Regions from separate parts of the Priestia sp. ST2 genome, predicted to be linked through region 1. Evidence: riboswitches for the same ligand, from Rfam matches in the RefSeq annotation. Region 1 holds a riboswitch; each other region holds the start of a gene.
What was found. A riboswitch is a leader RNA that binds a small molecule or an ion and turns the genes downstream of it on or off. The one in region 1 is predicted to bind cyclic di-AMP.

Region 1 (9,404 bases):
GCGAATCTATAGGGGAACAAATGGAATAAATAAGCTAGTAGGGATTGCTTGTTACACCGCTGTTGACTTCCGTGCAAGACTTCGCTTTCCGCGGGCAGTGAGTCTTGCCCTCCAATCAACCTCTAAAAGCAACTAAAAACACGAAACCTACGTTCACCATACCAATGAAAAAATCCGAACGAATTGGATTCTCCGTCAAGAACCTCGATTCATCGTTCGGATCTTCTTCAATTAAAATAATTTTGTCCTAACCTCTTCTTTTTATTCTTTTTGAAGCTGTAAATCACTTGGCGCCCAGTCCGGAATTCCATCATCTTCATCAAATTCAATAATGACATCCGTTACTCCTTTTTCCTGTAAAATACGATTTTCCAGACGATCTTTAATATCATCAGCTTCTGCCACTGTTAAAGAAGGATCAATTTCTACTTTTAATTCAACGTGAAGCTCTTCTCCTTCTTTCATCACCATTAACGTTTGAATATCACGCACTTGTACATCTTGCATGACAATCGCGCCAATTTTTATTTCCATTTCTTTATCTGCTTCACCTAGCGCTCCAGCAGCATTATCTAAAAATACTCGTCCTACTACAAAAAACATCATAAGCCCAATCAAAATAGAAGCAATTCCTTCAGCTTGGTGAAAAGGTGTAAACCGTGAAATGAAAACGGCTATTAACGCCAATACGCCTCCTCCAGTAGCTACCAGATCTTCCATAAAGACCAGCTTGGTTGCCGGCTTTGCTTTCTTTAAATGAACAAAGCTTTGCGTAAAAACATTGACCTCTGCGGTATCCATTCCGACATCGTGCAAAATTTCTTTCATCGCCTTAAATAGGACAAACATCTCAAGTAACACCGAGATGCCAAGTACTGCAATATTTAAAATAAAGCCTGAAGACTTCGTGGGATGAAGAATGTGGTGATATCCTTCTTTAATCGTTTCAAACGCCATAATCCCTACTACAAGAACCGCTCCTAATAGAACGAGATTAACCAATCGGCCGAAACCATTTGGAAATCTTTTGGTCGGGGCTTTTTTACTTAATGCCGAACCTATAAAGACAAAAAACTGATTAGCTGCATCTCCTAAGCTGTGCATCGTTTCAGCAAACATTGCTACATTCCCTGTTAAAGCGAAAGCAATTCCTTTAATGATAGAGATAATGGTATTAACTACAGCGGCCATGATGGCCGATTTATTTCCCTTTCGCAACAATTTAATTAATTCACTCATACAATCCCTCCGTTTGCGCCTTTGATGAGATTCGATTACGGTTAGTGTATGTGAATTTAAAAATTAAAAACCTCCAACATACAAGTTGGAGGTTTTTAGTCATGTTTCATTATTTTTTAAAACGGTACGGTACAGTTGTAACAATTACATTTTTACGGTAAAGCAAATGTGCTTTTAACAGCAGACTGGACTGATTGTGAAGGATATTTTGCCAGCTTTTTTTCGTAATGAATTGCGGAATAACGACCGTAATAGCCATATTATTTTCCCGGGCTTTTTCCTCAGCCATATCGATGAATCGAAACAGCGGCCGCACTAAGCTGCGGTATTGAGAATGAAACGTAACAATACGAATATCAGGCTGCCACTTCTCCCACTTCTCTTCCATTCTCTTTTCGCTTTCTCGATCAAAGGCTACATGTACTGCAATAACGGTATCGCCAATCGTTCTTGCATAATTTAATGAATTTTCTACTACCTTTGTCATTCCTGCTACAGGAACAATGACCACACTTCCTTCAAGCTTTCCAATCTTTTCTCCTTGCTTAATGCGAAGCTGCTCTCCTACCGCTTCATAATGCGTATGAATGCGATGAAAAATATAGACAATAACCGGTAAGAAAATGAGCACGGACCATACTTGTGAAAACTTCGTTGTAAACAAAATAATTAGCACAGTTAAGGTAATGAGGGCACCAATTAAGTTAATGGTTAGCTTCCCTTGCCAGCCGGCCGGCTTTTCTCTAAGCCATTTGACAATCATGCCTGTTTGAGAAAGCGTAAATGGAATAAACACCCCGACTGCATAAAGAGGAATTAATTGTTCAGTCGCTCCTTTAAAAGCTACAATTAAGACAATAGAAGCAATCCCAAGGGTCACAATTCCATTTGAATAGCCTAGTCGATCGCCACGAATTTGAAACATTCTTGGCATGTATTTATCAGACGATAAGTTGACAGCTAGCAAAGGGAAAGCTGAAAAGCCCGTATTCGCCGCTAGCACTAGAATTAGAGCTGTTGTGCCTTGAATAAAATAATAAAATCCATTTCGTCCAAACACACTCGATGCAATTTGTGATACAACCGTTTCATCTGCTTTTGGAGAAATGCCAAGCCAATAAGCTAAAAACGTGATGCCAGAAAATAAAACGGCTAAAATACCGCCCATCAGCATTAATGTATGAACAGCATTTTTTGCACCTGGCTCTTTAAAGTTAGGCACTGCATTTGAAATAGCTTCTACACCTGTTAATGCTGAACAGCCTGACGAAAAAGCTTTTAATAATAAAAACAAACTAATACCTGGCACTACTGTACCGAGAGAGGGATGAAGCTCAGGTGAAACTTGACCTGTCGCTATTTTAAACAAGCCTACCGCTATTAACAAAATAAGAGCAATAACAAATAAATAAACCGGATAAGCTAATACGGAAGCGGATTCTGTTACACCACGTAAATTTAAGACGGTAATAAAAATCACCAGCAAACACGCAATTACTACATTGTAATGATGCAGCGTTGGAAAAGCCGAAGTTAAAGCATCGGTTCCTGCTGAAACGCTCACAGCAACTGTTAAAATATAATCCACCAACAGTGATCCTCCAGCGATAAGTCCAGGATTTTCTCCTAAATTGGTTTTCGAAACAATATAAGCTCCTCCGCCTTGCGGATACGCATAAATAATTTGGCGATATGAAAGAATTAAAGCCGTGAGCAGAACCAATACCCCAAGCGCAATTGGAATCGAATACCAATAGGCAAGAACGCCGACTGTTGCAAGTACAATCAAAATTTGTTCTGTTCCATAAGCCACTGAAGATAAGGCATCTGATGATAAAATAGCCAGTGCTTTAAGCTTACTAAGCTTTTGATCGCCTAACTCTTTTGTTTTAAGCGGCTTTCCAATCAATAATCGTTTGAGAACTGAATAGTTCACGTAATTTCCCTCCGATGATTGCTTAGCTACTATTTACTGTCGTTGCTAAGCTCCGTTACAAGTTCACGAATAAGTGATATTATCCCTTAAAAATACCTTTTTATGTTAAAAAAGCGCACAAAAAAAACACTAAGGGTTCTCAGCGTTTTTACACAGCTTAAACCTCCTCTCCAAAACGCTTATGGGGTTAGCTGTCGGATTCGGGCTATGAGAGTAGCCCTACCTTTAAAAAAGGATTCACCCCAAGTGACAATGCACAAATTTGGGTCCCCCACTTCTGACGAATTAAGCGATAACAGGTCAATATAATTTTCGGTTAAATGGTATGATCGATAACATGTTTCTTTCATAACTATCCTTTGTTCTTAGATAATATACTCCCGTACAAATGGTTTGTAAAGCATTATTTTACGCAAACCATAAAATAGTGCTTAAGGCGCTTTTAACAGAAAAACAAAAGGTCTTCTGCCCGCTTACAGAAGACCTTTTTGCTTTAACTTTTTGCTTTTAAAACGGCTGCTAGCTTGTTTTTCGTTTGAGGACCATAAATACCATCCACATCATAAGGAAGATACACAAGCTGAAAACGTCTGACTGCATCTTTCGTTTGAACTCCATATATTCCGTCTACTGAACCTACTTTAAAATTCACCGCGTTTAATGCTTTTTGAAGCTGCTTCACGGCTTCTCCAGAATCACCTTGTTTTAAAATTCCATTTGGAAGTGGATATTGTTCCGAAGGTGGAGTTGGTGACGGTGTTGGAGATGGGTTTGGTGAAGTCCCTGAAGGAATAACAATTGTTTTTCCAACCTGTAGTGTTAAAGGATCAGAAAGCCCTGTATTCGCTTCTTGAAGCGCTTGTACTGTTATGTTGTACTTCTGTGCAATACTGTAAAGCGTATCTCCTTGCTTGATCGTATACGTTTTTGTACCTGGTTCAGAAGGTGATGGATTCGGAGTTGGTGTTGGATTGGGGTTTGGAACTGCACGACGAGGTAAATTCAAATAGACGGCAATTCCTTTTGCATACGATTCACCCATGCTTTTTAAAAAAGCTTCGTTTTGGAGAAGTGCTGCATCGGTGCGGTTATCAATAAAGGCTATTTCAGTTAGTACTGCGGGCATATTTGTTAAGCGAAGCACCGCATAATTGGCTGATTTTCGACCGCGATTCGGATGATTATACGACAGCAGCGTTGGCTGTACTTGGCCGTGGACAATTGATTGAAACGTTTTACTGGCATTGCTAGCGCTTCTATAAACATAATCTTCATATCCTGTTCCTCCACCGGCATTTACGTGAATAGACATAAATACATCTGCTCCCCACGAATTAGCTTGAGAAGCGCGCTGAGATAACGATAAAAAAGTATCTGTGGTACGAGTGGTTTTAATCGTAAAGTCACTGTAGGTGCTATTTAAATAGCTTATTAAATATTGTTGAATTTTTAAAACTAAGTTTTTTTCATACAGTCCGTTCGCTCCAACTGCTCCTGCATCTGCCCCACCATGTCCTGCATCTAGATAGATTTTTTTCATATTACTTGTCCCTCCTTATTGTTAACATATGTATAGGGGCAAAAAGTGCTACGTATACTAGCCTACTAAGTAGAAATTTACTAAAAAAAGAACCGCTACTCAAAGGCAGCGGTTTATTCTGCGTTGTAGACAGAATATTAAATAGGGATAGCTCTCAAGGAGTGACAGCTATATGCAGAGTGTTGATTCGTTGATTAAATGATAATAATTATCATTTTCATTTGAAGTATACACTAAAAGGAAAGTTTTGTCTATTCTATTATGAGAACGGGCCTATTTAAAAAGCAGAACGCCTATAACAATGAGAATAATCCAAATTGGAATGCTGATTAATATGCCTATTACTAAACCTTTAAAAAAATTTCCTTCTTGCATTTTCATTCCATTCCTCTCCAACAGTATTTTCTAATGATACTACGACTGGCTGAAAATTCTTTGAAGTTATACTGAAGTGCAGAGTGAACACATAAACAATCTCTCTATCTGTTATACAATACTTTTACATATAGATTCAATGAGACAAAAAGCTTATCCTTTTTAATTCTTATAACCAAATTCTTTCCTGTATCTAACAAAACCATAAAAAAGCCTCCTGTAAATTGTACGACAGGCAGCTATACTTGTTTTATGAACAGCTTAGTTCGATATTTAATATGCGCAATGTTATTCATTTTGAAAAACAAAAAAAGTCCGAGAGAACGTATAAACGATCTCTCGGACTTTTAGGAATTAATATTGGCTCATGTATTGGTCACGTTCCCAAGGATGAACTTGTGTACGGAACATATCCCATTCGATTTCTTTCGCTTCAACGAAGTGCTCTGCTAAGTGTTCACCTAATGCAGAAACCATAACTTCGTTTGATTGGAAGCTATCTAAAGCTTGAGCTAATGTTGCAGGTAAATCTACGATACCTTCTTCAATACGCTCTTCTTTTGTCATTACATAGATATTACGATCGATAGGTTTTGGAGCTTCAAGGTTGTTCTTGATTCCATCTAAACCAGCTTTTAATAGAACAGCCATTGCTAAATATGGGTTAGCAGCTGGGTCTACGCTACGTACCTCAACACGAGTTCCTACGCCGCGAGAAGCTGGGATACGGATTAATGGGCTACGGTTGCGAGCAGACCATGCAACGTAACAAGGAGCCTCATATCCAGGCACTAGACGCTTATAAGAGTTTACAGTAGGATTTGTTACTGCTGTAAAGCTGTGTGCGTGCTTGATGATACCTGCGATAAATTGACGAGCAGTATCACTTAGCTCTAGATTACCGTTTTCATCATAAAATGCGTTTTGACCATCTTTAAATAATGAAACGTTACAGTGCATACCTGAACCATTCACACCAAATAATGGTTTTGGCATAAATGTAGCATGTAAGCCATGTTTACGTGCAATTGTTTTTACAACAAGTTTGAACGTTTGGATATCATCACAAGCTTTTAATGCAGCAGCATATTTGAAGTCAATCTCGTGTTGTCCAGGAGCTACCTCATGGTGAGATGCTTCAATTTCAAAGCCCATTTCTTCAAGCTCTAATACGATGTCACGACGGCAGTTTTCACCAAGGTCAGTTGGCGCTAAGTCGAAGTAGCCACCTTTATCATTTAATTCTAATGTAGGTTCGCCTTTTTCGTCTAATTTGAATAAGAAGAACTCTGGCTCAGGTCCAAGGTTAAAATCAGTAAATCCTAACTCTTCCATTTCTTTTAACACACGTTTTAAGTTATTACGTGGATCGCCATCAAACGGAGTTCTATCTGCATTGTAGATGTCACAAATAAAACGTGCTACTTTACCTTTTTCAGATGTCCAAGGGAAAATAACAAATGTATCAATATCCGGGAATAGGTACATATCTGATTCTTCAATACGTACAAACCCTTCAATAGAAGAACCGTCAAACATCATTTTGTTGTCTAACGCTTTTTCTAATTGACTTACTGGAATTTCAACGTTTTTAATTGTTCCTAAAATGTCAGTGAACTGAAGACGAATATACTTTACATTCTCTTCTTGAACTTTGCGGAAAATATCTTCTTTTGTGTACTTTGCCATCGTGTGATCCTCCCCTAAATCTCTATATAATATTTATAATCTATACCCCTCATATACGAACGGCATAAATATTGATAACTTTATTAATGAAAGAACCTGGACATATCTCCTTGATTTAAAGTTGCTCGATTAAAACGGCCTGCTTGCATAAGTTCTGCACGAAGCATTTTTCGCAATTCATCGTCCGTTAATTCTGGCTTTGCTGTTGCTGCCACAACTTTTTCTTCTTGCTTATGCCCTTTTTGCTCCTTTTGAAGATGAAACAGCTGCTTTACACCTGCTAAGTTTACACCTTGTTCAATAAGATCACGGATTTCAAGCAGCTTATCAACATCGTTAAATGAGAATAATCGTCGATTTCCCTCTGTTCTTACTGGTGCAACTAATTCATGTTCTTCATAGTAGCGAATTTGGCGAGCCGACAACTCAGTTAACTGCATCACAATTCCAATTGGGAAAAGTGGCGTATTTCTTCGAATGTTGTCACTCATTTCAGTTCCTCCTTTGGATTAACTATTTACATTGTATGCTATGTTAGTTCACCTGTCAACCTAATGTTAGTAATTCTAACATAAATTTTTCTGAACATTTCTTCTATACAAATAAATAGCACTTCGTTTATTTTTATAAGCCTATCTTTTCTTTCTTAGCGGGGAGAAAATAGTCTTTCTATCTTATATTTTATAAAAGTTCTTTCGTCAGCATTTGATCTACTGCCATGCATATTGCTACTTTTACGTGAGCATACGTTAACCCGCCTTGCACGTAAGCGACATAAGGAGGCCTGATAGGTCCATCTGCCGTCAGCTCAAGGCTTGCTCCTTGTATAAACGTTCCAGCTGCCATAATCACATCATCTTCATACCCTGGCATATAAGCAGGATAGGCCGTTACGTGTGAATTAATTGGCGAAGCAAATTGAATAGCCTGACAAAAAGAAACCATTTTATCGCGGTCATCGAACTGCACGGATTGAATTAAATCCGTTCGTTCACTGTTCCACTTCGGTTCACTTTGCATCCCTAGCTCTTCGAACATAGCGGATGAGAAAACCGCTCCTTTTAATGCTTGACCGACTACGTGCGGAGCCAAAAAGAAACCTTGATACATTTCTTGCAAGCTATACAGCGTCGCTCCAGCTTCTGCACCGATTCCAGGAGTTGTCATTCGATATGAACAAGCTTCCACTAGGTCTTTTCGTCCTGCAATATAGCCGCCGATTTTAGCAAGACCTCCACCAGGGTTCTTAATGAGCGACCCCGCCATCAAATCTGCTCCTACATGCGTTGGCTCGATTGTTTCTACAAATTCACCGTAGCAGTTATCGACAAATACTATAACATCAGGCTTAATACTCTTTACAAAAGAAATCATTTCTTTTATTTGCGCGACTGTAAAAGAAGGGCGAATGCCGTAACCTTTTGAGCGCTGAATGCCTATCATCTTTGTGTGCTCATGAATAGACGCTTTCACTTCTTCAAAATCCACTTGACCTTGCGCTGTTAAATCTACTGATTTATAGCTAATATTATATTCTTTTAAAGAGCCTACGCCGCTTCCTCGTATACCAACAATTTCTTCAAGGGTGTCATAAGGCTTTCCAGTTATATATAATAGTTCATCTCCAGGACGCAGTACACCAAACAGCGATATGCCAATTGCGTGCGTACCTGAAATAATTTGCGGACGCACCAGACAAGCTTCTGTTCCAAAAACGTCCGCGTATACTTTCTCCAACGTATCGCGGCCTAGATCGTCATATCCATACCCCGTTGTCGGATTAAAATGTGAATCACTCACTCGATTTTGCTGAAAGCTTTGCAGCACCCGAAATTGATTTGCTTCAATACGCTCGTCAATTTTCTCATGTACAGGCTTAATTTTTTTTTCTACTTTTGCAGCAAGTTCCCGAATGCGTGCCCCGTTTTTTAACTGATCAAACATCATTTCTTTGTTCCTCAACTTTCTTCAAGCGTTTGTAGCTTTTTGTACAGGGGATGCTCTTTTGCAATATACCCTTTGCACTGATACTTCTCAGTTTCTTCATTGAATTTTAACGACTCAAGAATAGAGACCGTTTTGAGTTCAGCGAGCATTTTTCCTTCATAAGCCGGCAGCAGCACATGAAAAAACGCCATTTCTTTTTTCATTTCTTCTTGAATTCTTTCTCCAAGCTTCACTAAATCAGTAGCTTTAAAAGCGCTCATTGATAAAGATGTCGAAGCGGATGGGACAAATAGTTCATGCTGCATATCTTCTTTATTGTAAACTGTCAGCATCGGAATGTCCGTTACGTTCAGCTCTTCTAGTAAGCGATGCACTGTTTTTTCGTGGTTGTTGTAATCTGGATTAGATGAATCTACCACGTGCAGAACAAGGTCAGCTTCGGTTACTTCTTCAAGTGTTGAACGAAACGCGGCTACTAACGTTGTTGGAAGATCTTGAATAAATCCAACCGTATCCGTTAACAGAGCCGTTAGTCCTGACGGAAGCGTATACTGTCTTGTCGTTGGATCAAGAGTTGCAAACAGCTGATTTTCTTCAAAAATACCCGCCTCTGTTAAACGGTTAAAGATCGTCGATTTACCAGCGTTCGTATAGCCCACAATTGCAATTTGATAGACA
Region 2 (9,404 bases), on a different contig from region 1:
AATTGCGGAATTAAAACGGTGACAGCCATATGGCTATCATCAGCTCGTTCTTCTACACGATCAATAAAGCGTAAAAGAGGTCCAATTAAGCTTCGATATTGTGAGTAGAATGTAACTAAGCGTATATCAGGATATCGTTCCTTCCATATTTCTTCCATTCTTTTTTCGCTTTCACGGTCAAATGCCACATGGACCGCAATCACAGTGTCTCCAATAATTTTTGCATAGTTAATTGAATTCTCGACAGCTCTTGTTAAGCCTGCAACTGGTATAATGACTACATTTCCTTCTAATGCTAATGCTTCTTTATCTCCTGGCTTGATACGAAGTTGCTTTCCCACCTCTACATAATGATTCTTAATACGATGGAACAGATAGACGATAAGAGGTAAGAAGATTAAAACAGCCCATACCTGTGAGAATTTTGTTGTAAAGAAAATAATCAGTACTGTGAAACTAATAAAAGCTCCTATAAAATTGGTTACTAACTTTCCCTGCCAGCCAGCTGGCTTTTCTTTTAACCATTTTACAATCATACCTGTTTGAGATAGCGTAAATGGAATGAATACTCCAACAGCATATAAAGGAATTAACCGTTCTGTATTGCCTTGAAATGCTATGATGAGCGCAATAGAGGCAATTCCAAGGGTCACAATTCCATTTGAATAGCCTAAACGATCACCACGTATCGTAAACATACGAGGGATATACTTATCTACAGCTAAATTAACAGCTAGTAAAGGAAAGGCTGAAAAGCCTGTATTCGCAGCCAATACTAAAATTAAAGCTGTCGTACCTTGAACAAAATAATAGAAACCATTACGTCCCAACACTTGGGAAGCGAGCTGCGAAACAACCGTCTCCTCTGCTTTAGGTACAATTCCAAACCAATAAGCTAAGAACATGACACCTGAAAACAAAATAGCCAAAATAATGCCCATTGCAACAAGCGTACGTACTGCATTTCTTGCAGCCGGTTGTCTAAAGTTTGTTACAGCATTTGAAATAGCTTCTACACCTGTAAGGGCTGAACATCCTGATGAAAAAGCTCGTAGTAGTAAAAATAAACTAATTCCCGGAACTGCAGTTCCAATAGCCGGATGAACGTCAGGAGAGACCTGACCAGTGGCTACTTTCCATATGCCTACCCCTATCAAAAGAACCAATGCAAGGACAAACAAGTAAACAGGGTACGCCAATGCTGAAGCTGATTCTGTTACTCCTCTTAGATTTAAAATCATAATAAAAATAACCAATAAGCAAGCGATAATGACTCTATAGTCATGGAGAGCAGGAAAAGCAGATGTTAACGCATCTGTTCCAGATGAAATACTTACAGATACGGTTAAGATATAGTCTACTAATAGAGATCCTCCAGCAATAAGCCCTGCATTCTCTCCAAGGTTATGTTTTGATACAACATAAGCGCCACCGCCTTCGGGATACGCATAAATAATTTGTCGATAAGAAAGGATAAGTGCTGTTAAAAGGATGAGTACACCAATACCGATAGGTATTGAATACCAAAATGCAATCATTCCAATGGTAGCAAGCACAATTAAGACTTGTTCTGGGCCGTACGCCACGGATGAAAGTGCATCGGATGAAAGAATAGCTAAGGCTTTGATCTTATTTAGCTTTTGTTCACCTAACTCCTTTGATTTAAGTGGCCTCCCAATTAATAAACGTTTTATGGATGAATAACTCATCTAAAATCCTCCTGAAACCTTTGCCATTACTGATATTAGTTTACTCTCATCATTCCCCATCTCAGAAAAAAAACACAAAAAAGAACACTAAGGTTCTGCTTAGTATTCTTTCCAGGACAAATAAAAGCAAACCTTCTCTCCAAACGCTTATGAGGTTAGCTGTCGGATTCGGGCTTTAAGAGTAGCCCTACCTTCTTACAGAAGGATTCACCCCAAGTGCAAGTGCACACAAAAATGGGTCCCCCACTCCTTAGTGGATTAAGCGATAAAAGGTATGAAAATAGCAAGATCATATATGTATGTTAGGTACTATACGCCTGAATATGACGTTTGTAAAGAGAGATTCCAATTAAAATTAATATTTAATATAATTCGTTTTTTTCTTTTATGTAAATAAATAAATTTTGATATCTTGAGCAAACTATTTAAGGTCCAACAAAGCGTCAACACAACATTTTAATCACTGTAAAGAAAGTGACTGCCTCTTCTTAGTGAAAAGAGACAGTCTTTTTCTATTTTCTCACTGTATAGAGTCTTTATTTTTAGTTACCATAATGTTTTTTATGGGTAGGAAAAGTACTTGAATTAATTCAAGTACTTTACAAATAGAACCTTATCTTGATTGTCTTTATTCCCCTGTTCAATTTCAAAACCCATTTTAGTATGATAAGCAATTGAAGCTTTATTCACAGGAGAAGTCACACAACGAACAATATTGCGGCCACTTTGTTTAATTACGTCGAAAAATTGATTGTATAGTTGTCTCCCAATACCTTTTCCCCTGTACTCCGGATGGATTCCAACAAAATGAATGTATGCTTCATTCGAATAAGATTGAGATAAGAATCCAATTAAAAAGCCTATGATTTCACCTTCTTCTTCAACAATAAAGCTAGTATTTTTAAAATGATCAAAAAAAAGCTTTGGCAACAAGTCAGACATTTGCCTTCCATTCCACCAGTTGTTGATTAACGGAGATATTACATAATAATCTGATCCTTTCACTAAACGAACTGTCATTCTGATCTCTCCTTAATTTATTTATGAATTTACTTAAATTGATGCTATCACAGGAAGAAAATGCTATGTTGTTCTTTCTTATTTTTTACTAATGAATGCTAATATGAAAAGTGAATAGAATATACAAAATCAGTTTACATAATCAACATTCTCGGAAATAAAACAAAAAAAGGCTTCAAATAAGTATGAAGCCTTTATATTTATAAAGAAAAGCTTAATTCTTTAGAATATGATGCTTTACTAAACTTCGATAATAGCCATAAATAATAAAATAGGCTATTAAATAACTAATAAAAGTTCCCGGAATATTCCATCCATTAAAATACTCTACTTTTCCTAAGACTAAACCTATACCTTCGAAACCTGTAGTAAAGAGAGTAAAACAAAGTAAAAGGATAATCGTATTAATCTTCTTTTTTATCTTAAAGTAAATTAAAAAAGAAGATAAGACAGGATAGAAACCAATATTTAAAGGGAGTGCTGATAAACTTAGATCTCTAAAAGTCGGTTTGAATTGCCAAAAGTAATTACTTCCCCAATCATTTAGTATAAAAGCTACTGTCATTCCTACCGGTGCAATTAAAAGAACGATTATAGGTTCTTTCCTGTATAATATGAAACCAAAAATCCAAGGTACAATAAATCCCATAATAATATTTACTAATATTTTCTCTCTTCTCCTCTCACTAAGATTACCTTTTAACAGGATTGTCCAAAACGTAAGAAAATAGTATGGACTAGTAGTATGTAACTTACCCAACATGAATATTTTCTTATATAGTGAGCAAACTACCCAAGATGCAATAGAGTATTATCAACAAAACATCTATATTTCAACGACTAGGAAAACTACTGTACAGGAGCAGTAGTTTTTCCGTTTTTATGTTGTATAGAATATACAAGTGTAGTTAACATAATGTCTCTTAACGGAACCCATCAAAAAAGAGAACCCTTCTGGGAGTAAGGGTTCGAAAGAGGTCTCATTTATGAGTTATGCAGCTTTTTATACATCCTTGACGCGTAAGGGTTTCATACTAGGGCATAACCCAAACGAATGAATAAAAAGTGCACCTTTTATTCATATGCAAAACATGTAAAATATAGTATATATGGTAAAAATATGATATTATTGTTTATGGTGCTATGCATTCTTCAACGAGTATGAATGACAAAAGCAACCTCTTTCCAATGCCATGGGATATGAGGTTGCTTTTGTTTATTTGGAAAATATGCTATGATCTTACCAACGACATATTCGAAAACCTAAAAAGCTATCTCATTGTCCCCTTTGAGATAGCTTTTTTCTATTTATTTTAATAATCCATCTACGACGGGAAATGATATCATATTGGCTAAAAGTATAGATATCATATTAATCCACCATTTATTTTTTGAAGAAACTAACCAGATTGTACCCAATGAAATAAGAAGATACTTAGGTATTAATGGATTTACACCCATTATCTCTGGTAAAAAAACAATGGATAAATAATAACCAAAACCTAGTATCAAAGAATTAATCAATACAGTGATATACATATGTACACTCCATTCATTATGCACTTTATAATGTAGTTTGGTTATTATTTACAAAACTATTCTTTATTAAAAGATATTAGCTACTTATTTAATTTTTTCTAATTCATTCAGCATCTCATCAATAAATTGACTAATTTCTACCGTATTGCTACTTGTAAACCCCTCTTTAAATGCTGTTTCAATCAAAAGTTGTCTCTCTTTTTCAATCTCAACTTTTAAAGCTTCTTTTAAAATCACTTTATGAGACTCCAATAACCCAATCACCCATTTACTTTTAATCACAAAACGAGCATAAAGTTAATTACTTTAAGTACGATCTTGGAATAATCAACCCTACGCTCGTTTTATGCTCTCATATTTATATAAATATTCTACAATGTACAGATGTCCTTATATAACGGAGATTTATCTTTTTATCTCTACAATATTACCTATTGGAAAAACCGTAATGATAGGCACTTAACAATAAATAGACCGTATGACTAGTCACATAAGCAAAAATAACGAGTAAAGCAATCATCTTTAGTTTAATCACTTTCAATTTTCCTTTTTATCTTTCTAAGCCTTGTTCCTGGCGCTTTAATTACTTACGAATACTGCTCGCATATTAAAAAATGAAATCTGCTTCATCTTCTCAACATTCTTATCAATTTAATTTTTTATTCATTTATGCTAATTTTCGCAAATTTTCATACATTCACTTGCTTAAACTAATAACATTAGTTAATATATAAATGGAAATAGTTTTAAAACTAATATAAGAAGGAGCTATTCCTATGAGAATCATTCAAGAAGCATACTTGTATCAATTGACTTTCTTACCAGGACTTTTCCCAGTTAATTGTTACTTAGTTGAAGAGAGTGATAGTTTAACTTTAGTTGATGCTGCGCTTCCTTACAGTGCTAAGAAAATATTACAAGCTGCTAAAAAGATTAACAAACCCATTACACGTATCCTTTTAACACATGCGCACGAAGATCATGTAGGAGCACTTGATAAAATAAAGCTATTACTTCCTAATGTTCCTGTACATATTTCAAGTAGAGATGCCCGTTTAATGAGTGGAGATACTACATTAGATCCTAATGAACCGAATACTCCTATACGTGGCGGAGTACCTAAAACTTTAGAAACCCGGGCAGAAGTTTTATTACAAGATGGTGACCAAATTGGTTCGCTAATTGCGATAGCTGCTCCTGGGCATACGCCAGGTTCAATGGCATTTTTTGATACCCGTACCGATACCCTAATTGCTGGTGATGCGTTTCAAACAAGGGGTGGTATGGCAGTAACTGGACAGCTCCAACCTTTATTTCCTTTTCCAGCAATGGCTACATGGAATAAAAAACTTGCACTTCAGAGTGCTCACAAATTATTAAATTACAGTCCTTCATTGCTTGCTGTAGGACATGGAAAAATGATAAAACAACCAGAAAAAGCTATGAACAATGCGATTACAAAAGCTAGGTTAAATTTGAAACACACTTAACCTATAGTGAGAAAGGAGTTTAACTATGGCCGCAAGACCAGGACTTGATTTAGACACTATTTTAAAAGCCTCTACAGAAATGGCAAATGCACAAGGATTAGACGAAGTAACATTAGCTTCACTTGCTAAAAAATTAAATATTCGTCCACCCTCTCTATATAATCACGTAAATGGCTTACCAGCATTAAGGAAAAAACTTGCTGTTTATGGTTACGAACAACTTTATAAAGTATTAATACATGCAACTGTAGGACGTTCAAAAGATAATGCGGTTCGTGCACTAGGCGAAGCTTACATAGTTTTTGTTCGCAATCATCCAGGGTTGTATGAAGCAATGCTTCGTTCTCCTAATTCTGATGACCTGGAACTTAAGCACATACAAAATGAAACCGTTAATATTGTTATTCAAGTACTTAACGAATACCGTTTAGGAGAAGAGCAAACCTTACACGCCACACGTGGGCTACGAAGTATTTTACATGGCTTTGCTTCACTTGAGCAGAAAAAAGGGTTTGGTCTTCCCCATGATCTTGATGTAAGCATTCTTATGCTAATAGATATTTTTTTAAGAGGAATAAACGCGATGAAACAAGAAAGTAAAAACAGTGAAGACATAAGAGATTAATGTAAGATGAATATCCTTTCATTAATCAAGGTTTTAAATTTAATGTTGCGATTTTCTTTGGAACTATTTGCACTTGGCTCACTAGCCTACTGGGGAGCTCAAACTGGAAAAGGGTCAATGAAAGTACTGTTAGCAATAGGTTCTCCATTAATTGTTGCAATCGTTTGGGGGATTTTTGGTTCCCCGCGTTCATATGTTCAACTATCTACACCTATGCATATATTGCTTGAACTACTTGTATTTGGTCTTCCTTCTGTTGCCCTATACACTAGTGGCAAGCCTGCTTTAGCCATTATTTACATTACAGTCGCTATAATTAACCGCATTTTAATGTATATATGGCAGCAACGGTGAGATTGTATGGTAGATGCTTGAAACCAAAAAAACAAAAACGATTACTCTAATCTGAGTAATCGTTTTTTTGCAGCGTTTTGTTTATTTTAATTTACCCCGTTCCATAAAATAGAAAGCTCTATAGTTCGTAAAAGTATACCTTTACGGACTTTTCTTTTATATAAGGAATCTATCACTTTGATCGTTCGTTTTAGTTTTAAAGCAAATTACGAACGTCTTCATATGTTTATGCACTTTTATGAACGTTTTTGATGAAATAAAAGGAGTTTGATATTTGAATAAATAAGTTAGATTGGAAAAGCTGGCGTAGGGAAAGCAATTTCAATACCTCAAGTAGTATTGGACGGTCCTAAAGAAATTGTTGATAGAAGACGCATCTATGTTATTATGTATACTAATGCTCTAAGAGACCGTATAAAAAATTATCAAATTAAATAAGAAGATACCTAAGCAGTTAGATACTAAAACCTTGCAGTTCCTCTTATTAAGAAAGTTTATCCCTCCATTGCACCACCTTTTTTATGAACAGCAATTTATAAAAGGAGCACAGATGAAATTGTTACTTAATTAAACGTAGCGAAGTCTTATATAGCTGTTATATCAAATGATTCAAGGGAATACATGTTAATTATACGAATGATTCATCACCTACTATAAGTAAGTATTAAAACGTTGAATTATATAGTTTGACTTAGAGTGCAAGCGGCAAATATCTTACAAGGTGGTATATCTATTGAAAGTTGAAACACGTAGCGTTGAATTTGTTCCAGTAGACGAACGTCATGGAAAAGCAAAAGGTTTGTTCCCCATTTGGTTTGGAGCAAACATGCACATTACAACTCTTGTAACAGGTGCATTACCAATTAGTTTAGGTCTTAATTTATTTTGGAGTTTCGCAGCTATTATACTTGGAACCTTATTGGGTGCTATTTTCATGGCTTCACATTCTGCTCAGGGACCTAAACTTGGAATTCCTCAAATGATTCAAAGTCGAGCGCAGTTTGGAGTAATCGGAGCTATTTTCCCGTTATTTCTTGTAATGTTTGTGTATTTAGGTTTTTTCGCAAGTAGCAGTGTGCTTGCAGCACAAACATTAAACAGTTTAATACCCATTAATCAAAGCTGGGCTATAATAATCTTAAATATTCTTTGTTTTATTGTTGCAATTTTTGGCCATGATTTAATTCATAAAATGCAGAAAGTATTATCATGGTCTTCATTTGTTGTGTATCTAGTAGCAACAATTATTATATTTCAGTTACCACTTCCGACAGGAAGTTTTTCATTAAGTGGTTTGGATTTACCTGTATTTTTACTCGCTATCAGCATTGTAGCAACATGGCAATTAGCATATGCACCATACGTAGCAGACTATTCACGCTATCTGCCCGTTAATACATCAACTGCACAAACCTTTTGGTATAGTTACCTGGGTACATTTGTAGGGACTGTATGGATGATGATTTTAGGAGCAACTTTAACAACTACTATTCCTAATTTCCTTGATCATTCTGGTGGGAATTTAGCTCACTTATTCGGAAGTTTTGCTATCTTTATGTATTTGATCATTATTTTTGGTCAACTAGCTATTAATGTTTTTAATTTATATGGTGCTTTCATGTCAACCATTACAACTATAGAGCCCTTTTGGAAGCTGAAAGTAACACAAAAAGTTAGAGTAGGGATGATGTTTTGTGTTACATTGGCAGGTACTATCCTATGTTTATTAGGCCAAAGTAATTTTCTATCATTTTTCTTAAATTTTATCTTTTTCATTAGTTATTTCTTGATTCCTTGGACGTCTATCAATCTTGTGGACTACTACTTATTACGCCGTGGTCAATATAATGTAAAAGATATCTTCGATGTAAATGGTCAATACGGAAAAATAAACGGAATCACTTGCATGGCATTTGCTGTATCAATTATTGCAGAGGTTCCTTTTATTAACACATCATTCTACATTGGTCCTATAGCAAAGGCATTCGGGGGCGCAGATATTGCGTGGCTAATTGGAATAATAGTTCCTGCAATCTTATATTATTTTCCGATGAAACAAAAGTTAAATAAAGAAGTTTGTAGTAACTGAATTCGAAAGAAAGGCCTGTATCTAAACAGATACAGGCCTTTCTTTAACCCATGAAAAGAGAATAAACATTCTTTTTTTATGTAACAAAAACGAGATGCAAACGATTATGCATCCCGTCATGTGAAGAAGGAAAAAAATAGCTTTTAATGCAGCATATGATCTTTAAGGAACACCTCATTTAAGCATTGAACTAAAAAGATATACAATGTGAACGAAATCGTTCTTGGTCTGGGACAAACACCTCATTTGCATAGTTATAAATGAACGTTATTGTCTACCCATTATATATATTCTTACTACGCTCATGACTACCATCCCCTTATGAATCAAACATACATCGATTTACAATAAGGTTTTCTGAAATATGCCTGCTGTAGACACCTCATCCCAAATGTAAGAAGCTTTGTAATGATTAGTTGTAATCAATAACTTGTTTTCCTTCTTCCTTAAATAGAATATCCCAATAGCCTATTTATAATTCAGTAAAGCTAACAGGGGTTTTTTGGATTACATGCACCCTTTATTTATAACAAAGATTAAATAAAGAAGCTTTATTATGAATAGCTATAATAAATAGA
Region 3 (9,404 bases), on a different contig from region 1:
ATCATCGTTACGCTTGCCAAACCAGCCGTCATCTAATACGAAAAGTTCAACGCCCAGCTTTTGTGCTTCTTTGGCAATATGTACAATTTTCTCTTCGGTAAAATCAAAGTACGTCGCTTCCCAGTTATTAATTAAAACTGGCCGCTCCAAATCCCGCCATTTTCCTCTAGCTAGACGCTTGCGATAAAGCTCATGATACTCTTGGCTAAGTCCGTTTAGACCGCTATTTGAATAAGCCAGTACTAGTTCTGGTGATTGAAAAGTTTCTCCACTCTCTAGTCGCCACTGAAAATCAAAAGGATGAATTCCCATCGTTATTCTTGATACATTATAATGATCTACTTCCACTTGTCCAAGAAAGTTTCCGCTGTATACAAGACTAAAACCATACGCTTCTCCACTGTGTTCAGTTGCAGCTGGATTTTTTAAAATTAAAAATGGGTTTTGCTGACTGCTGCTTGTACCTCTCGCACTAGAAATACTTTGAATACCAGGCTGAAGCATTCGTGTTTTCACGTGTCTTTCTCGAATCCACGCACCGGAAAGCTGAACCATCTCATAATTTGATGTAGGCAAATCAATGCTGCCGCTCATGATACGCAAAATATCGACTGGTTCTTCTCCTCTATGCTCAAATCGTGAGTGACGCGTAATAATATTTCGGTCTTCGTAAACGGTATACGTTAAAATAAGTGATGCATTGAGCAATTTATCAATCAGTTCAACTTCTACACTTGTGGCTTCACTCTCTTCTTCTACATATGTAGCAGGTAAGCCTTTTAATGGCTTCTTGCCTTTGTAAATTTTATGGTTATCGTATTCAAAATTTGTGATTCGGCTTCCGTTTTGCTGAAGAAGTTGATAGGCTGGCTCTCTGAAGTCTGTTGTTCCATAAGAAGGATACTCTTGTTTGATTGTTTCAAGAGAAAATGCTAGTTCTCCTTCATATACCGAAGCGCTAGCTCCTCTTGTTTCTACACGTAAAAAATGCTGAAAAGATGAACGGTGCTTAAGCTTTTTTCCATAGTACAAGTGACCGAGCTGCCCGTTTCTCAACACTGAAAAGATATAACTTACATCGCGTCCCTGCAGGTGAAATTCCTTTGTACCTTCATTAAATAAGATCCCCATTTTATTCCTCTCCTTACCATCAAATATCTAACGAGACATTTCCTTTTTCATCTATTGCCGTTGCATGCTCAAAAGCAGATGCTAGATTAATCTCTTTTCTCTCATACCATTTCGCTAAACCTTTGAATAACTCTTCTGTTTCAACCATTCTTGTGTCTACTCGCAGTTCAGTTTCATAGCTATGAAGAGACCAAGTGCTTTCACTAAATAAGGTCATTTCTACATCTAAACACATGTCTTTCCAATTAGGAGCACACATAATAGGATAACGTATGTCTGAACATGCAATGGTGTAGCGGTTAGAACCATTCTTATTCATAAAACAATGAACAAAAGAGGCATTCACATCGCCCTTACTAGTTTGTAAAGATTTATACAGTTGGATATCTAACAATGGAACGCTCCATTTTAATTTCATTTTTGGAAGAATTCTTTTTTTAACCGACTTGACCGTTAATTTAATAAAGTAAACACCATCTTTTTTTGTTTCATCCAATACGACATGCACACCTGGTTCCTTGTTTATCTCCAAGTTTATATAGGGTGTAGCAATCACTTCCTTCATCTCCTTCACCATCATTCTTAATTTTGTACACCAACAAAAAATGTAACCGCATTCAAAAATTTATTTTCGTATTTATTACAAGTAGATCACCTAAACGAAGCTTTTTTACTTTCTTTCATTTTATGTAAAATACTTTCTAGACTCAATGGTAAAAATCAAAGTGAAAAAAAGCATTTTTTTGCTTTATCTAGTAATCAATTAAATGCTCTTTATCTCTTAGCCCGCAATTTTCTCTTCTTTTTCAAAAAAAGATGACAAATTTAATAATATAGTATAATAATAAATAATGCAGAATGATTATACACAGAAAGGATGACAAATATGAATCATGAACCTTCTCTTCTTAAACAACTAAAATTATGGCATATCGTTGTGATAGGGTTAGGCTACATGGCACCTATGGCCGTTTTTGATACATTTGGCATTGTAACTGAATCAACAGATGGACATGTTTCAGGCGCTTATGCATTCACGTTGATCGCTATTTTATTTACAGCCATTAGTTACGGAAGGATGGTAAAAGCTTTTCCCGGAGCTGGTTCCTCTTATACATACGCACAGCAAGTAATGAATCCAAGCATTGGTTTTTTGGTAGGATGGACGGCTCTTCTTGATTATCTATTTCTGCCAATGATTAATGCGCTTTTGACAAATATTTACCTAAGCTCTCTGTTTCCAGGTGTTCCAAAGGCCGTATGGATTATCAGCTTTGTTGTCATCATGACCATAATAAATATTTTCAGCGTTCATTTAACCGTTTCTTTTGGTACGCTATTAGTTGCTTTTCAAATTTTAGTCGCTATTATCTTTATTATTTTAAGTGCTACAACTCAAGGCCAAGAGCTATCATTTAAACCGTTTATAAGTGAATCGGCCTCTATATCTCTGTTATTAAACGGAGCAGCTATTTTATGCTTTTCTTTTTTAGGATTTGATGCTGTAACCACTATGGCCGAAGAAACACTTAAGCCTGAGAAAACCATTCCTAAAGGGATTCTTATTATTGCGTGTACGGGAGGCGCCTTATTTATCACGGTTTCTTACTCTGCGCAGCTTCTTTTCCCTTCAGCCTCTTTGTTTCATGATTTAGAAGGTGCATCAGCGGAGATCGCTTATAAAATTGGCGGCCAGCTTTTTCAATCTATTTTTGTAGCAGCGGCCTTGACTTCAACTATTGCTTCTGGACTTGTCTCACATATGAGTGCATCAAGACTTCTCTATGCAATTGGGAAAGATGGTTATCTGCCTCGGGGAATTTTTGGCTATATTCACCCTAAAACAAAGACGCCTGTTTGGAACGTAGTGATTATTGGTGGCCTCTCTTTAATTTCACTAGGTCTGTCTCTTGAAAAAGCTACCTCTTTAATTAATTTTGGTGCTTTAATTGCGTTCAGTTCAGTGAACATAGCGGTTTTTATCCATTATTTTATTCAACAAAACAAACGATCTCTCAGTGGATATATTTCATATGTACTTATGCCTTTACTCGGCAGCTTATTTTTATTTTTTATGTGGCTTAACTTAGAAAAAACATCCTTATTTATCGGTATTGTATGGAGTATAATCGGAATTATTTATTTACTGATTGCCAGACGAAAAAATACTATTACCATTCCTACTTTTCATTTTGATTAAGGAAATAGACTTAACACATGAAAGCTACATTTACTATACCAATGGAAAAATCCGAACGTATTTGATTCTCAACCAAGAATCAAACTCGTTCGGATTTTTCTTCAACTAAAATACTTTCGTACCAGTCTCTTTTTATTTTTGCGATTGTGAGACTTTTTCCAAAATACGTCTTTTACGATAAAGCATCATTCCAACTTCCCCTATATCGCTAATTGCTTGTTTGTTAATATACGCTCCAAATACCATTCCTGCTATAGGAATCATTTGGAACAGCTTTTTCCAGCCCAAGTTGTCCCTGTAGGTTAGAAACACTTCTCTCCACCCTTGCAGCTGCTGCAAGCTCTGCGTTCGATTTCCGCTTGCTAATTCTTCTAAAATCGCACGTTTCCCTACAATGTCAGAAGACGAAAACTGCATGCATTTGACCATGAAAATTCGTTCCTCTTGCTCAGTGGGGTCGTAACCATAAGAAACAGCCACTTCTTGCAGTGTCTTAAGTGTAAGCCCTAATACAAAAGGAACATCAATAGCTAGTGTAAAAATCCCGCCTATACCGGTTGTAGCTCCTTGAAGCTGTGCATTCTTTTTTCGGACTTCAATAAAATGCTCTGCCAATTCATCCATTTCTTGCAGAGATAAATGCTGAATATCCTCTATCGAAAGCTGTTTCTTTTCTTGTAATTGTGCTGATGCTTTTTCTAGCGTGGCAGACGTATTAGCTAAATACTGGCCTCCATTATCAACATACTTAGCAATTTCATCTAATAATTTTTCTATTTTTTGATGAATGAACTTTGGCGTTACTTTATCTAAAGCTGAAAAAGGCAAACGAGCCAGCCGCTCCCAGAAAAAAAGTCCTTTTTGGTCTTTCTCCCACTTTTCAATTTTTCGTAACTCTACTCTTAACTGCTCATACTCTGACATATCCTCACTCTTTTCCTCGATTTATCAGCTCTGCCCTACTTGTTTATTCCGCACATATTTAATGATAAAAAACAGTGCAATTAAAACAACAATTCCGATTCCAATAGGCTGCATATATTGAGACACAATCGGCCCCACCTCTTTCCACTTAGGTCCTAACTTATATCCTAAATATACGTAAATAGCCGTTACTGGAAGCATCGCCACAAATGTATAAATAGAAAACAGCCATACATTCATTTTTGCCATCCCGCACGGAAAAGAGATAGCCGTGCGCACTCCTGGAATAAAGCGTCCAAAAAAAGCAACCCCGCTGCCGTACTTATTAAAAAAGCGATCGGCGGCGTCAATTTCTTTTTCTTTCACCAAAAAATATTTTCCATATTTTAAAACCAGCGGTCGTCCACCGTAACGTCCCAGTGCATAAAGAGTCAACGGTCCACAAACACCGCCTACTGTACCTGCAAGGATAGCCAGATACAAGTTCATATCACCTTGGTACACCCAATACCCTACTAAAGGTAAAACAAGCTCTGCCGGGACAAACTCAAACGTTAATGCTAGAATTACGCCAAAATAAGAGAGCTGTTTTAGCGCTTCAATTAAAGAAAGTAAAACCGACTCTAACAAAAATTCTCCTCCTCATGTCATTAAATCTAAGACTGCAAAACTATAATTTAGCCGATTGATAGATAAAAACCAACGCGGCATAGTTTTTTCCTTTCCCTCTTTACGTATTACGTACTACAAAAGTTTCAATAAAAAAAAGCGCTAGTTTTATCCAGCGCTTTTATAGTTTAAAGTTAATTTGAATAATACCTACTTTACGAAGAGCATCGTATAAAATAACTAAAGCCGGTCCTAAAAATAATCCGACAAAGCCTAAAAGTTTAAATCCAATGTACAAACTAACTAATGCAGCCAAAGGTGAAATACCCATATTTGTAGAAAATACTTTTGGTTCTACTACACGTCTTACTACCGTAATGACTCCAAATAGAATAAATAAGCCGATTGCTAATGAGTCATGCCCTTGCGTAAGAGCAAAAATCCCCCATGGAACGAGCACCGAGCCCGTCCCAAGGATTGGTAAGATATCGACAATTACAATTAATAAACTAAGCAGCGCGGTATACGGAACATCTAATAGCCAAAGCCCTACATAAGCCATTACAAACGTCATGACACTTAAGATAATTTGTGCCTTAATAAAACCAACCCCCGCTTGGATAAGCTGAGTGATGACAACTTGTAGCTTATATTTCGTTTCTTCTGTTAAAAATGACTTAATTTTATTTTTAATAGCAGGCAGCTCAAGGCTGATAAATACAAGCGCTACTAAATAAATAAGAAACTCTAGTAGAAACCCAGGAACAGTAGCAGCAAAGCTAATGATGATTTCCACGGTACTTTTTAATAGAGAATCTAATGAATTTACGGTTTTTTCAAGCGTGCGCTCGATAGAAGAAATCACTTCTGTAGGAAGAGCGTTTGAATAGTATTTCCACTTAATAATAGTTGGATAAATCGCGGTTTCATAGATTTCTTTTACAAAGGAAGGCGCTATCTTTGAAAGAGCAACCACTTGCGTAACGATTGTCCGAACAATAAAAAATCCAATAAGTATGAGCGAAACAACATATAAAATGAAGGTCATAAGCACTGCGTAGACTCTCTTCATTTTAAAAGATTGATGCAATTTTTGAACAATACCCTCAAGCGCTAATGCTGTTAATAAAGCAAACACAATCGGTAAACTGTAAGGGATTAACAAACATACGATTACTATCGAGGCGATGACCCATATTCGCTTTTTCCACATACTCTACTATCCCCCAACTAGCTAAGCTATCTCTATATTTATTGATAAAGAAAGGAACCAGTGACTGCTTTTATGTAAGAATAAAATTTGAATATATTTATACCTGATGTTACATATTATAGGGTCAATTTCCATAATAATAAAGGAATTATTATTAAAAAAGCTACTTATTCTAATTTTTTGAATAGAATAAGTAGCTTTTTAATTTATAAATTAGCCGGCTCTCATGACCTCTGTACCTTTTTTAGGGTCAAATTTGCCTTCAGATTTAGACATCACAATTGCTGCTAGTGTGTTTCCTACTAAGTTAACAACCGTACGTGCCATATCCATGATTCTGTCTACTCCAGCAATGAAGGCTAATCCTTCTGCCGGAACCCCGATTGTTCCAAGAGTAGCCAGTAATACAACAAATGATGTTCCTGGCACGGCAGCCATTCCTTTAGATGTAACCATCAATACCAGAATGAGCGTCAGCTGTTGAACGATCGTTAAATCAATACCGTACACCTGCGCTAAGAATAACGCTGCAATCGCTTGATAAAGAACGGAACCATCTAGGTTAAATGTATAACCAATTGGTACAACGAACGATACGATAGCTTTTGGACAGCCCATCTTTTCAAGTTTTTCCATAATTCGCGGAAGAACTGTCTCAGAACTAGATGTACTGTATGCTAACAACAGTTCATCTTTCATATAGCGGAATAAGTGGAAAATGTTAATTCCTGCCCATTTCGCGATTCCTCCTAATACAACAAGTAGGAAGAAAATTAACGCTAAGTAAACTAAGATAACAAGCTTTCCTAATGAAAGGAGTGACTCTAAGCCGAATTTTGAAACTGTTACACCAATTAAAGCAAATACACCAATTGGCGCCACTTTCATTACAAGGTTTACCACGTGAAACATTGCGTGAGAAACGCCGTCGAAGAATTGTACAACTGGCTTTCCTCTTTCCCCAATTGCCGCTACTCCTAGTGCAAATAACACTGTAAAGAAGATAATTGCTAGCATATCTCCTTCAACAATTGACTGGAAAAAGTTTGTTGGAACAATGTGTAAGAAAGTTTCAGCCACTGACTTTCCTTCTTGCTGTTTGGATGTTTCAACATATTGTGAAATATCACTCTTCTGTGCTGAATGAATGTCTACACCTTGCCCTGGATGAAAAATATTAGCAACCAATACACCGATTATAATTGCAAAAGTCGTAATAATTTCAAAATAGAGAATGGTTTTAACGCCCAGCTTTCCGACCTGTTTGCCGCTCCCTGCTCCTGCAACTCCAACGACTAAGCTTGAGATAACAATTGGAATAACAATCATCTTAATTAATCTTAAAAATAGGTCTCCTAGCGGCTGTAGGTATGTTACTACACGCGGATCGTTAAACCAAATTACCCCTACAAGAACACCGAGGATTAATCCGGTAAAAATCTGCGTAGCCAAACCAAAACGAATTTTTTTCATAGATGTACCTCCCCAAAGATGTATGACATTTGTATATACTTTTCTGAAAAAACAAAAAAAGACTATTCTTAAGAAAGAACAGCCTTTTACTTACGCTATTTTGGGCTCTTTCTCTCAATAAAGCAAACGGGGTTAACTGTCGGATTCGGAATTGAGAGTTTCCTACCTTTTGTAAGGATTCACCCCAAGGCAGCTTTACTGCCGATAATGATTCCCCCGCTCTATACGATTAAGCTTATTATTCAGTTTTTATAAAATTAAAACGATCTATACGTTGTCATACGTTTTTTACAGTCAATAAAACTAAACAGAAGTCTTACTTTTACTTAACTTTATACTGCACAAATATTAATTTACTATTTTTCGACACGTTTTGTCAATACCCATGTTTATAAAACGCTTTCAAAAGGCGATAATATATATTTATACAAAAAAGCTATTGCAATGTTGCAATAGCTTTTTCTTGCTCTTTGAGTCTCTATTAGAAGTTTAAGGGACTAAAGAACACGCATGTTTATTTTATAAAAATACAAAATATAGAATAGCTGCTAACACAATTCGATATAGTGCAAATGGTACTAATTTGATACGATTAATTAATTTCAGGAAAAAGCGAATAGACACCAGCGCAAAAATAAAGGCGCTGATAAAACCAGCAATAAAAAACGGTAGTGCATCTGATGTGAAATACTGCCAGTTTTTAACCAATGAAAGTCCACTTGCTCCTGCCATGATTGGCACTGCCATAATAAATGTAAAATCTGCCGCTGCCTTATGGCTCATTCCAAGAAGAACCCCTCCTGAAATCGTTGAGCCTGAACGAGAAAAACCTGGCCAAAGAGCAATACATTGAAACAGTCCTATACCCAGTGCTTGTCCATAAGACATTTGGTCCACCGTCTCTACACGCGGACGTTTAGGTCCAAACAAATCTGCTAGAATCATTAATACAGCTCCGACTACTAAGCCAATTAGCACCGTATTTAAAGAAAACAAATGTTCATCAATGTAATCATCAAACAAAAGTCCTAACACTCCTGCGGGTAACAGACCAACAATTACTTGCATTAAATTCAAGCGATTTGTCGGTCCAATTGGAGCGGCTGGCTTTTTTCCCAATCCTAATAAATTAATGAAACGATCTTTAAAAATAACTACTACTGCTAAGATCGACCCTAGCTGAATAACAATTTTAAATGTATTAGCTACGGGAGATGAAAATAATTCTTTTGAATTTAACCACAGGTCATCCACAATAATCATATGCCCAGTTGACGAAACAGGAGCAAACTCTGTTAAACCTTCTACAATCCCTAAAATGATTGCTACAATAATTTCCCACATAAAGCTATATACCTTGCCTTTCTTTCAAATTAATAAGCTTATCGCTTCGTTTTCCATGCTCAACTATTTTCCTATTTTGACACTTGCTTTTTTATCATAATTGTTAAAACTATGAAATACAATGTGTATTTGCAAAAAGATAAGAATCTTTAATAATTTGTAATAAAAACCTTACATGCTATAACCAAAAAACAAGATACCAGCTTTTATTTGTTTTAAAAAGCAGTCGCTATGTTCGGTATAAATTCCGGGTCCTTAGCTAAAAATGAATCATCTAGACTATTTTTCTTTAGTGTGAAAAAATGACTAAATCATTATGTTTTTTCCATCCCCTTTACTGTCATCTATCATTTTAATCAACTAGTGCTTGCTTATACGACATATCCCCTAAGTAATTTGAAACTTTTTTCTCTCTTTTCTCGTATATAGTAGTATCTTTTTTAGGAGGCTTTTTACTATGAATGGAAATGTACGTACAATGAAATGGGTCACTGCTGGGTATGAAGCCTT
Region 4 (3,809 bases), on a different contig from region 1:
CTTTCACGGTCAAATGCCACATGGACCGCAATCACAGTGTCTCCAATAATTTTTGCATAGTTAATTGAATTCTCGACAGCTCTTGTTAAGCCTGCAACTGGTATAATAACTACATTTCCTTCTAAGGCTAATGCTTCTTTATCTCCCGGCTTGATACGCAGTTGCTTTCCTACCTCTACATAATGGTTCTTAATACGGTGGAACAGATAGACGATAAGAGGTAAGAAGATTAAAACAGCCCATACTTGTGAGAATTTTGTTGTAAAGAAAATAATTAGGACAGTAAAGCTAATAAAAGCTCCTATAAAATTGGTCACTAATTTTCCTTGCCAGCCAGCTGGCTTTTCTCTTAGCCATTTTACAATCATGCCCGTTTGAGATAGCGTAAATGGAATAAATACTCCAACCGCATATAAAGGGATTAACCTTTCTGTATTACCTTGAAACGCTATGATGAGCGCAATAGAGGCAATTCCTAGTGTGACAATTCCATTTGAATAGCCCAAACGATCACCACGTATTGTAAACATACGAGGAATATACTTATCTACAGCTAAATTAACAGCCAGTAACGGAAAGGCTGAAAAGCCTGTATTGGCAGCCAACACTAAAATTAAAGCCGTCGTACCTTGAACAAAATAATAGAAACCATTTCGTCCAAATACCTGGGAAGCAAGCTGTGAAACAACTGTCTCCTCTGCTTTAGGTACAATTCCAAACCAATAAGCCAAAAACATGACACCTGAAAACAAAATAGCTAAAATCATGCCCATTGCAACAAGCGTACGTACTGCATTTCTTGCAGCCGGCTGTCTAAAGTTTGTTACAGCATTTGAAATAGCTTCTACGCCTGTAAGGGCTGAACATCCTGATGAAAAAGCGCGTAGTAGTAAAAATAAACTGATTCCTGGCACTGCAGTTCCAATAGCAGGATGAATATCAGGAGAGACCTGACCAGTCGCTACTTTCCATATTCCTATCACTATTAATAGGACCAATGCAACAACAAACAAATAAACGGGATACGCTAATGCTGAAGCAGATTCTGTTACCCCTCTTAAATTCAAAACCATAATAAAAATAACCAATAAGCAAGCAATGATGACTCTATAGTCATGAAGAACAGGAAAAGCAGATGTTAACGCATCTGTTCCAGATGAAATACTTACGGATACGGTTAAAATATAGTCTACTAATAGAGATCCTCCGGCAATAAGCCCTGCATTTTCTCCAAGGTTATGTTTAGATACAACATAAGCGCCACCACCTTCTGGGTAGGCATAAATAATTTGTCGATAAGAAAGAATAAGTGCTGTTAAAAGGATAAGTACACCAATACCTATGGGTATTGAATACCAAAATGCGATCATTCCAATGGTAGCAAGCACAATTAAGACTTGTTCTGGGCCGTACGCCACGGATGAAAGTGCATCGGATGAAAGAATAGCTAAGGCTTTGACCTTATTTAACTTTTGTTCACCTAGCTCCTTTGATTTAAGTGGCCTCCCAATTAATAAACGTTTGATGGATGAATAACTCATCTAAAATCCTCCTGAAACCTTTGCTATTACTGATATTAGTTTACTTTCATCATTCCCCATCCCAGAAAAAAAACACAAAAAAGAACACTAAGGTTCTGCTTAGTGTTCTTTCCAGGACAAATAAAAGCAAACCTTCTCTCCAAACGCTTATGAGGTTAGCTGGCGGATTCGGGCTTTAAGAGTAGCCCTACCTTCTTACAGAAGGATTCACCCCAAGTGCAAGTGCACACAAAAATGGGTCCCCCACTCCTTAGTGGATTAAGCGATAAAAGGTATGAAAATAGCAAGATTATATATGTATGTTAGGTACTATACGCCTGAATAAGACGTTTGTAAAGAAAGATTTCAATTAAAATTAATATTTAATATAATTCGTTTTTTTTCTTTTATGTAAATAAATTTTGATATCTTGAGCAAACTATTTAAGGTCCAACGAAGCGTCAACACAACATTTTAATCACTGTACAGAAAGTGACTGCCTCTTCTTAGTGAAAAGAGACAGTCTTTTTCTATTTTCTCACTGTATAGAGTCTTTATTTTTAGTTACCATAATGTGAATTCTAAGTAGCAGAAGAAACCTATAGAAAATTCTATAGGTTTCTTTAACTATCTTTACTAATAAGGTTAGCTTAAAAGAAATTATTTACGGTTATGTTGGATGGAATTATACATTTCATTTTGAACCATATAATATTCTATTACTTGCTCCAACCATTTTTCTTCTTCCTGTGTATAAGGTGATGCCATCATACTTTGAAAATCTTCTATTTCCTCGTCCTCTAATTTTCCAAAAGCATGCATAGCTTCCTCACCAACGTATTTAAGAGATGCCTGCAAATGTTTATTTGCCAGCTCTTGTACTTCCGGATCATGAACTGGTTTTCCAACTAACCTTTTTACTTCTCTCGATAAATCAATAAATTCCCTATCTAAAGACAAATTCTCCTCGTCAGATTTATTGTAAACCTTATCTGCAATCTCTTTAGAAGTGAAATGCTCAAGCCATGTACGTTGATCTTCTTCATTTTGAATGTTATTAATCAAACTAATTAATATTTCACTTGGAACATCCTCTTGATCATCTAATAAAGAAATCGTCTGATTAATTGCCTTCAGAACTTTGTCTAAATGCTCCTTTTTCTTCTCAAATGCTTTTTTCTGTTGAATTAAAGTGTTCTCTAAGTTTAAATTCAGATTTGTATTTGTTAACATTAATCCTATTTCTTCTAGGTTATAACCTAAGAATTTTAATGCTACGATTTTTTGAAGTTTTACTATATGTTCCTCTTCATATAGTCGATGACCCGAATTAAGGTCTTTTTGAGCTTTGAGTAGCCCTATTTCGTCGTAATAATGCAGTGTTCTTATTGAAACACCCGTTTTCTTAGAAAATTTACCAATTGAGAAACTTAAATCATTACCCAACTTATATAACCCCCTTACAATCTAGTATTAATCTAATTAATTTCATCATAATACCTGACGTAACTGGAGATTCAAGCGTTAATTTTAAAAATCTAAGTTTTGTATATGATAATAAACTTAGTTAACATAAAACCTTTTACAGTGTTTATGTTATGTATTTCATTTACTCATCAATAATTATCGTATCAGCGTTTATATCCTCGAAACAAAGGTTTATTGTTCTTTGTTTCGCTCTGGTTCTATGTACTGTTCCAGCTGGTATAAGTAACGTATCATTTGGTTTTAACACAGCTGTATCTTTATCTTTAAAATCAATTAAAAGTTCTCCCTCCAAAACCATAAAAAGCTCATCTGAATTAGAATGATAGTGCCATTTGTATTCGCCTGAAAATACAGCTATACGAAGGCAATGATTATTAATATTCGATACAGGAAAATTCACATGTTGATCTTTAATATCTTTTGTAATTTCTTGAAGGTTAATCTTTTCCAGCTCTAATTTCTCTACCATTACAATTCCTCCTGTATATTTTTATTTCTAATAAATTTAATTTAATTTCCCCATATAAACTAAACCATTTGAACGATTTCCATTCATAGTTGTATATTCTACTTTCTTGTATTCTAAGGTTTCAAATTGATTTCCCCATTCTTTTACACGTTCTTCGCTATGATGACGTAAAATGGCCCCATCTGGTAATTCAAAAACCCCATATGTATGATACTTGGTGAGTCCCTTTTCATAGCGTAATTTATTTCTTTCATCACTATTCAGTAGAAAGTCGTTGATGTAAATAATACCTCCTGGCTTTAGTACCCGTTTAATCTCAGTTAAAATAGCAT

Region 2: linked by a shared signal. The riboswitch ahead of AC0KUU_RS29780 (APC family permease) and the one ahead of AC0KUU_RS04035 (APC family permease) in region 1 are both predicted to bind cyclic di-AMP.
Region 3: linked by a shared signal. The riboswitch ahead of AC0KUU_RS27525 (cation:dicarboxylate symporter family transporter) and the one ahead of AC0KUU_RS04035 (APC family permease) in region 1 are both predicted to bind cyclic di-AMP.
Region 4: linked by a shared signal. The riboswitch ahead of AC0KUU_RS29825 (APC family permease) and the one ahead of AC0KUU_RS04035 (APC family permease) in region 1 are both predicted to bind cyclic di-AMP.

Annotation. Positions count from the first base shown of each region.
Region 1 covers NZ_JBVVNT010000001.1:789,538-798,941, reverse strand. Annotated here, with positions in the region: gene AC0KUU_RS04040 (cation diffusion facilitator family transporter) at 262-1,239, opposite strand; gene AC0KUU_RS04035 (APC family permease) at 1,349-3,175, opposite strand; cyclic di-AMP (ydaO/yuaA leader) riboswitch at 3,337-3,477, opposite strand; gene AC0KUU_RS04030 (N-acetylmuramoyl-L-alanine amidase) at 3,669-4,715, opposite strand; gene glnA (type I glutamate--ammonia ligase) at 5,445-6,779, opposite strand; gene AC0KUU_RS04020 (MerR family transcriptional regulator) at 6,863-7,270, opposite strand; gene AC0KUU_RS04015 (methionine gamma-lyase family protein) at 7,461-8,723, opposite strand; gene hflX (GTPase HflX) at 8,738-9,404, opposite strand, start outside.
Region 2 covers NZ_JBVVNT010000022.1:1,355-10,758, reverse strand. Annotated here, with positions in the region: partial or broken gene AC0KUU_RS29780 (APC family permease) at 1-1,709, opposite strand, end outside; cyclic di-AMP (ydaO/yuaA leader) riboswitch at 1,840-1,984, opposite strand; gene AC0KUU_RS29775 (GNAT family N-acetyltransferase) at 2,295-2,729, opposite strand; gene AC0KUU_RS29770 (hypothetical protein) at 2,944-3,492, opposite strand; gene AC0KUU_RS29765 (aspartyl-phosphate phosphatase Spo0E family protein) at 4,353-4,505, opposite strand; gene AC0KUU_RS29760 (MBL fold metallo-hydrolase) at 5,045-5,758, shown strand; gene AC0KUU_RS29755 (TetR/AcrR family transcriptional regulator) at 5,784-6,383, shown strand; gene AC0KUU_RS29750 (YrdB family protein) at 6,426-6,737, shown strand; gene AC0KUU_RS29745 (purine-cytosine permease family protein) at 7,471-8,826, shown strand.
Region 3 covers NZ_JBVVNT010000011.1:12,786-22,189, forward strand. Annotated here, with positions in the region: gene AC0KUU_RS27495 (alpha-galactosidase) at 1-1,131, opposite strand, end outside; gene AC0KUU_RS27500 (hypothetical protein) at 1,151-1,696, opposite strand; gene AC0KUU_RS27505 (APC family permease) at 2,018-3,331, shown strand; gene AC0KUU_RS27510 (EcsC family protein) at 3,464-4,255, opposite strand; gene AC0KUU_RS27515 (DedA family protein) at 4,280-4,885, opposite strand; gene ytvI (sporulation integral membrane protein YtvI) at 5,046-6,077, opposite strand; gene AC0KUU_RS27525 (cation:dicarboxylate symporter family transporter) at 6,291-7,550, opposite strand; cyclic di-AMP (ydaO/yuaA leader) riboswitch at 7,657-7,796, opposite strand; gene AC0KUU_RS27530 (undecaprenyl-diphosphate phosphatase) at 8,070-8,894, opposite strand; gene AC0KUU_RS27535 (hypothetical protein) at 9,352-9,404, shown strand, end outside.
Region 4 covers NZ_JBVVNT010000024.1:19-3,827, forward strand. Annotated here, with positions in the region: partial or broken gene AC0KUU_RS29825 (APC family permease) at 1-1,541, opposite strand, end outside; cyclic di-AMP (ydaO/yuaA leader) riboswitch at 1,672-1,816, opposite strand; gene AC0KUU_RS29830 (MerR family transcriptional regulator) at 2,181-2,966, opposite strand; gene AC0KUU_RS29835 (cupin domain-containing protein) at 3,130-3,459, opposite strand; partial or broken gene AC0KUU_RS29840 (class I SAM-dependent methyltransferase) at 3,514-3,809, opposite strand, start outside.